2 regions of the Paenibacillus sp. RC21 genome follow, and region 1 is predicted to be linked to the other one. Evidence: riboswitches for the same ligand, from Rfam matches in the RefSeq annotation. Region 1 holds a riboswitch; the other holds the start of a gene.
What was found. A riboswitch is a leader RNA that binds a small molecule or an ion and turns the genes downstream of it on or off. The one in region 1 is predicted to bind ZMP and ZTP.

Region 1 (3,409 bases):
TTTTTGTTGCAATCGGTTACATTCTAAGATATCCAAAACAAATCAATTCCAAAAAAAATAGCCTCCAAAAACCCATGCTTAGAGATGGATTTGGAGGTTATTTCTTAGCCCGTTATTCGGCTGCGTACGATCAATAAGGTTTGCGCTTTGATTTGTCCAATTTCACGAATGAGTGCAGCCGTTTTCGCTTCATAGGCGTGTTTGGCATCCAAATCTTTCAGGGAAGCAAGGTTAATGTCAACGGTGAGCAGGGCGGATTGGGCGGCAGCCTCGAACAGGATCGCCCCTATGCCGAGATCAGAAATGACATTTTTGTTGGACAGCTCCACGATACTGTAGGCACGCTGCATTCCGTCCCGGCATACTTCCAGCAAACGCATCGGCACCTCAATGGCGGCGATCACCGCGGTCTGTAGGGAATGGGTTCGATAGCGTTTTTCTTCGTCTGTTTCTTTGGGCAAGCGCAATGCGGTCATGTATTGTTCAAAGGATTGAATGTCTGCGTTCATCAGTTCCTCACAGCGTGTGGACAGGTTTTCCATGCTGTGAATCACTTCGGCGATTTGTCCATGAACATGCGCGTACTTTTCTCCTTGGGAAAGGTTGGCGGTCATGGAGGTCATAGCCGCGCCCAGTGCCGCTGCCAGTGCGGATACACTTCCTCCGCCGGGAGTAGGTGCTGCACTTCCAGCCTCTCTTAGAAAATGTCCGATGGAATCACTCCACGACAATTCACTCATGAATAGGCCACCTCTCTGGAGTAGTGTTGCAGATCAATCGCTTTGAGCAGATTTTTGTACAAGATTGCAGTCGTTAATGTGCCGACACCGCCGGGAACCGGAGAAATCGCATGTACCTTTTCCCCAACGTCCAAAGCGGCATCCCCCACTATTTTTCCCTCCAGCGTCTCGTTAATTCCCGCATCTACCAAAATCAAACCGGGATGAACCATATCCTGTGTAATCACATCAGGGCATCCGACTGCGACAAAGGCAATGTCTGCATGGCTCAAATGCTCTGCAATATCACGTGTGCCTGCATGACAGGCGGTAACGGTGGCATTTTCTCTTTGCAGCATGTGAAAAAGGGGGAGTCCCACTGTCTGTCCTATGCCGACAAGGGTGACATTTTTGCCTGCCAATGTGTGACCGTAATGCTTGAGCAGCTCAATACAGGCTTGAGGCGTAGCGGGATACAACCCGGCTTCACCTGTAACGGTAGCCAGCTTGTTGCCTGGGGTAATTCCATCAATATCCTTGTATGGGGCGATGGATTGTTTAATGGCGGAGGCGGATAGATGCTGGGGAAGAGGCAATTCCAGCATAATACCATGTACATGAGAGGCTTCGTTCAGGCTGCCGATCAGGTGAAGGAGTTCAGCTTCGCTTACATGGCGGTCAAAGGTATGAAGATGAAAGGAGATGCCCAGCTTCTCCGCTATTTTTTGCTTGGTCCGGGCGTAGTAGGCAGAGGCCGGATCACCTTCTACCAACAGTGTTGCCAAATGAGGGAGATGCCCTTGCTGTTTCATTTGTTCTACTTTGTTACGGATCGTTGCATACACTTGCTCAGCTGCTTCTTTGGATTTCATAATGATAGCCATAGTCTGAACCTCCTCTGAATTTATCGCATGATGGAATCAACAGGGTGTCATGGTCTTGTAAAACGAAAAAAAGTATTTGCACAAGGTCGTCACAACAGACGAATCCTCTGCAAATACTTCTCCCAGGCGAACGGCACGCTTTCATTGTATGCTCCCTCGTGGTTGATTCCACTGACTTCGCCAGTCACATACAGCGTTATTTACCTTATATTTTAACAAATAATCTTCCGAAAAGAAACCCGTGAACAATTGGCAAAGAGGTCATGTTATTTGTCTATATGACAAATGTCATATTCCCGAACTGACGTTTATGACTACATCCAACACAGGTATCCCCTTATACTGAGGTTAGATCAACATGTACGCCTGACGAGATCAAAGTATGGGCGTCATTTTAAAGGAGGATCATAAATAAGTATGACACAACTCCCATTAGCCCAATTGAAAAAAAATATGGCTCCCTACGAGAAAATAAACACGAAATCCAGCGTTCTGCAACTCATTAACACCCTGGGTCCACTGATTCTGCTATGGTATGCCGCTTATCTTAGTCTGTCGGTATCGTATTGGCTGACTCTTCCGATTACTATTATTACTTCCGGATTTGTTATACGAGCATTTATCATTTTTCATGATTGCGGTCATCAATCGTTCTTCAAAAGCCGCAGGCTGAATGACATTGTGGGCACGATTACAGGTATTATTACACTTTGCCCGTATGACCAATGGAAAAATAGCCACGCGATCCACCATGCAACCAGCAGTAATCTGGACAAACGGGGCACAGGTGATATGTGGGTGCTTACGGTGGAAGAGTATGTAGAAGCTTCTGCATGGACACGACTGGCTTATCGTGTATACCGGAGTCCATGGGGTATGTTCGGACTCGGTCCGATCTACACTTTTTTGATTTCCTATCGCTTTAACACAAAGAAGGCAAAACGCAAGGAAAAAATAAACACCTATTTGACGAATGTATCCCTCGTCGTATTGTACGCTCTGTTGTGCTGGGCCATCGGATGGCAGAATTTTGTTTTGATACAGGCACCTATTTTTTTTGTATCAGGTGTGCTGGGAATCTGGTTGTTCTATGTACAACATCAGTTTGAGGATTCGTATTTTGAGCATGATGAAGAGTGGAGCTATATTAATGCAGCCGTAGAAGGCAGCTCTTATTATAAGCTTCCTAAGGTGTTGCAATGGATTACGGGCAATATCGGCTTCCATCACGTTCATCATTTGAGTCCGAAAGTACCGAATTACAATTTGGAGAAGGCGCATGATGCCACCCCGCAGCTTCAAAAAGCGACGACTATCACGGTGAGCACAAGTCTGCAATCTCTGAAGTTCCGGCTTTGGGATGAAAGCACGAAAACCTTTTTGACCTTTAAACAAGTGAAGCCGTTGCTCAGCAAACGTGCTGCCGTTACGAAACCCGTCCCCACACCTGTTGTGAGTACGGAAAGAAAATAACTTTGTACGAAACACGGTATGATAAGATAAGGGATATAAGCTGAATTAGTGAAATGATAAAGGGTGGGCAGGATGCAAAAATGGTATCAGATTTTTCAAAGAAATACGGGACTTAACCCTTATGTATGGGTCGTCTTTTATATCCTGCCCTTCTATTTTTTTAGCTCCTCATCTACAAGCCATATTGTGCTGGGTACCATCATTATTTTAGTGTTTTTTGCTTGTTATGTACTGGCTTTTGTCGCTCAAGGTTGGCTGATCTACTTCTGGACCAGTGTACAGATTGCGATATCCATTACCATGACGTTGTTATTCAGCTATATGTATTTCTCG
Region 2 (3,409 bases), on a different contig from region 1:
CTTTTGCTATTTGCGCTTGGAGTGAGCGTTGACTCCTTTTCTGTTGGGGTGTCACTTGGCATGTTCCAGAGTGATTTGGTACTAACCGTTCTGGCGTTTGGCTTTTGCGGGGGAGCGATGGCGATGCTGGGACTGCTGTTAGGCCGAAAGGTCAGCCGCAATCTGGGAGACTATGGAGAAGCGGTGGGCGGTGCCATTCTACTGGCGTTCGGCTTTATGTTTATGTTTTAATTATATATTATTTCAACATACGGGGGGTGAAGACGTTGAAACATATCTTATTCGTATGCACAGGGAACACCTGTCGCAGTCCGATGGCTGAAGGGATGCTGCGCAAGCTGGCTACTGAGCACGGACTAGGGTTGGAAGTGCGTTCGGCGGGAGTAGCTGCGATGGAAGGCACACCCATTTCCCGACATGCAGAGGCGGTGCTACGTGACCACAATATCTCGGATCAAATCACCTCAACTCCTTTGAACGGTGGGCTTGCCGAGTGGGCGCATCTGATTTTAACCTTGACCCAAGGGCATAAGCAGCACGTAATTCAGCGCTTTCCCCAAACGGCGGGCAAAGTGTTTACGCTCAAGGAATATGTGGAGGACCGGGATTCGGTGCTGAATGATGTACAGGAGCTGGATGGTCTGTACGCTTCACAACAACTGATGGGTTCGCTGGGGCAGGAGCTTTCGGCACGGGAGCGTGAGCGGATGATTGAACTGCATCAACGTATTCCGGGCTTTGATATTTCTGATCCGTTCGGCGGTCCGCGTGAAGATTACGATGTCACGGCTGGGGAAATCCGAACGGCGCTGCATAAGCTGGTGGACAAGCTAAAGGCATTGTCCGAATAAAGTTTGTATCACTCATCTATTTTGTACGGGATCTGTTGATTTTCGACGGTTAATCCGTTAAGATAAGGTGGAAAAACAAGAATCCGGTGTAACTGGCGACAAAAGTGGGATTAACCACGATGGAGCACCGGATATACGGCCGGTCGCCTGGGCAAAAGAGCAAATCCACATTGGCTGTGGACTGCTCTTTTTTCGTATATGAGCTAGGTCCGGCCTCCGGTGGCCTTCTGTCCAGACAAATGACAATGATTCTTCCGTGTGCTGTTACTTCGAGTATTCGAACCGAGAGAGGGTCCTTTTTTTAGTTGGGTCTTCCATTTTTCCTGCTCGAAATCCGATTCATCGGCTATAATATAGTCAGATTGTGATTCAGGAGAGAGTGTGTTGAACATGGGGCATAAGCCCGTGCCCAGTCTCTGTGGGGCTGTTCAACCAAAGGAGGTTCCAATGGCAGGACAATTGGATCATGAGGTTACGCTTGAAGCACAGACCGCTTCTGTCGTGAAGGAAATAGCAGAAGCAGCCAGTCTCAAGGCTGGTCGTTTGCTGGTTATCGGGGTAAGCACCAGTGAGGTGGCTGGAAGCAGGATTGGCACGGCGGGAGCGCTCGATGTAGCGCAGCAATTGCTGGCTGGAGTGGAATCCGTTAGCAGGGCGTATGGTTTTGACGTGGCATTTCAATGCTGCGAGCATTTGAACCGTGCGCTAGTCGTTGAGCGAGCCGTGCTGGAGCGGCTGGGACTGACGGAGGTTGCCGCCGTTCCCGTTCGTACGGCAGGCGGATCTATGGCTACCGTCGCCTATCGTGCGCTGGAAGATGCATGTCTGACGGCGAATGTACAAGCACATGCGGGGATAGACATTGGTGAGACGCTGATCGGTATGCATTTGCAACCGATTGCTGTTCCGTTTCGTCCAGGCCTTCGCTGGATTGGCGAAGCGCGTGTGACGGCGGCGTTCACTCGTCCCCCGCTCATCGGAGGACAACGAGCGGTGTATAGTCTGGAGCAAGAAGCCGGCGGAAGCTGTGACTAGCATTTGCAATTTGGTTTGGACAGCATGTTTGTATCTTTTTTGTATTGATGATGAGGTACCCAACAGAGGAGCAGGCGCTTGCCTGTATACCTGACAATTGACCATGGAGAGGGAGTAATCAATCATGATGGAACATTTGCGTAAAAGTGACCCGGCAGTGCTGGAAGCAATGGGACTTGAACTGAAACGACAACGCCACAATATCGAGCTGATCGCATCCGAAAATATCGTCAGCGAAGCGGTAATGGAAGCAATGGGCTCTGTACTGACAAATAAATATGCTGAAGGCTATCCGGGTAAACGCTATTACGGTGGCTGTGAGCATGTAGATATCGTTGAGGACATTGCACGCGACCGTGCCAAAGAACTGTTCGGTGCAGAGCATGCTAACGTACAAGCTCACTCTGGAGCGCAAGCGAACATGGCAGTATATCTGGCAGCTCTTAAACCTGGAGATACCGTACTGGGTATGAACCTAGCGCACGGCGGCCATCTTACACATGGAAGCCCGGTTAACGCCTCCGGCTTGTTGTATAACTTTGCCGCTTACGGTGTACGTGAAGACAACTTCCGCATCGACTATGATGAAGTGCGCAAGGCAGCCTTCAAGCATCGCCCTCGTCTGATTGTAGCCGGCGCGAGCGCATATCCGCGCACCATTGATTTTGAAGCCTTCGCTTCCATTGCCAACGATGTGGGCGCTCTGTTCATGGTCGATATGGCACATATCGCGGGTCTTGTGGCAGCGGGTATTCATCCAAGCCCGGTTCCGCATGCTCAATTTGTAACAACAACGACACACAAAACGCTGCGTGGTCCGCGTGGAGGTCTGATTTTGACTCGCAAAGCGTGGGCGCAAGCGATTGATAAAGCTATTTTCCCAGGTACTCAAGGGGGGCCGTTGATGCATGTGATCGCATCCAAAGCCGTTGCCTTGGGTGAAGCGCTCCAGCCTTCCTTCAAAACCTATGCACAAAACGTAGTTCGCAACGCTCAGGTGCTGGCTGAGACATTGCTGGCTGAAGGCATTAACATTGTATCCGGTGGTACGGATAATCACCTGATGCTGCTGGACACGCGTAGCTTGAACATCACTGGAAAAGAAGCGGAGCATGTGCTGGATTCCGTGGGCATTACAGTGAACAAAAACGCGATTCCTTTCGACCCGACCAGTCCGTTCGTTACCAGCGGAATCCGCATTGGTACACCTGCTGCAACGTCCCGTGGTATGGATGAAGAGGCTATGGTCAAAATCGGTAAAATCATTGCCGAAACTCTTAAAAATCCGAAGGATGATACGGTATTGTCCAAAGCCAGCCAAGCTGTTGGCGAACTGACAGACAAATTCCCGATCTACCCAAGTATTCAATACTAATCAATCGGCTTGTTCATGCTCCCCCTCAGCCTCAGGTTGTCAGCCTTGGTATCTGGGGGGGGGGCCATGACTACACATATGATGTGACTGATAAGGCTGTTTTTCTTCCGTAAGCCGGAGGGGGAACAGCCTTTTTTTGATTTCTAGC

Region 2: another riboswitch for ZMP and ZTP. It lies ahead of ABIA61_RS14365 (TIGR01440 family protein); the one in region 1 lies ahead of ABIA61_RS10100 (bifunctional 5,10-methylenetetrahydrofolate dehydrogenase/5,10-methenyltetrahydrofolate cyclohydrolase).

Annotation. Positions count from the first base shown of each region.
Region 1 covers NZ_JBIYCS010000003.1:71,720-75,128, forward strand. The annotation lists gene ABIA61_RS10095 (cyclodeaminase/cyclohydrolase family protein) at 105-740, opposite strand; gene ABIA61_RS10100 (bifunctional 5,10-methylenetetrahydrofolate dehydrogenase/5,10-methenyltetrahydrofolate cyclohydrolase) at 737-1,603, opposite strand; ZMP/ZTP riboswitch at 1,717-1,801, opposite strand; gene desA (Delta(5) desaturase DesA) at 2,021-3,076, shown strand; gene ABIA61_RS10110 (sensor histidine kinase) at 3,149-3,409, shown strand, end outside.
Region 2 covers NZ_JBIYCS010000004.1:180,695-184,103, reverse strand. The annotation lists gene ABIA61_RS14375 (manganese efflux pump MntP) at 1-231, shown strand, start outside; gene ABIA61_RS14370 (low molecular weight protein arginine phosphatase) at 267-851, shown strand; ZMP/ZTP riboswitch at 930-1,011, shown strand; gene ABIA61_RS14365 (TIGR01440 family protein) at 1,299-1,886, shown strand; gene ABIA61_RS14360 (serine hydroxymethyltransferase) at 2,011-3,261, shown strand.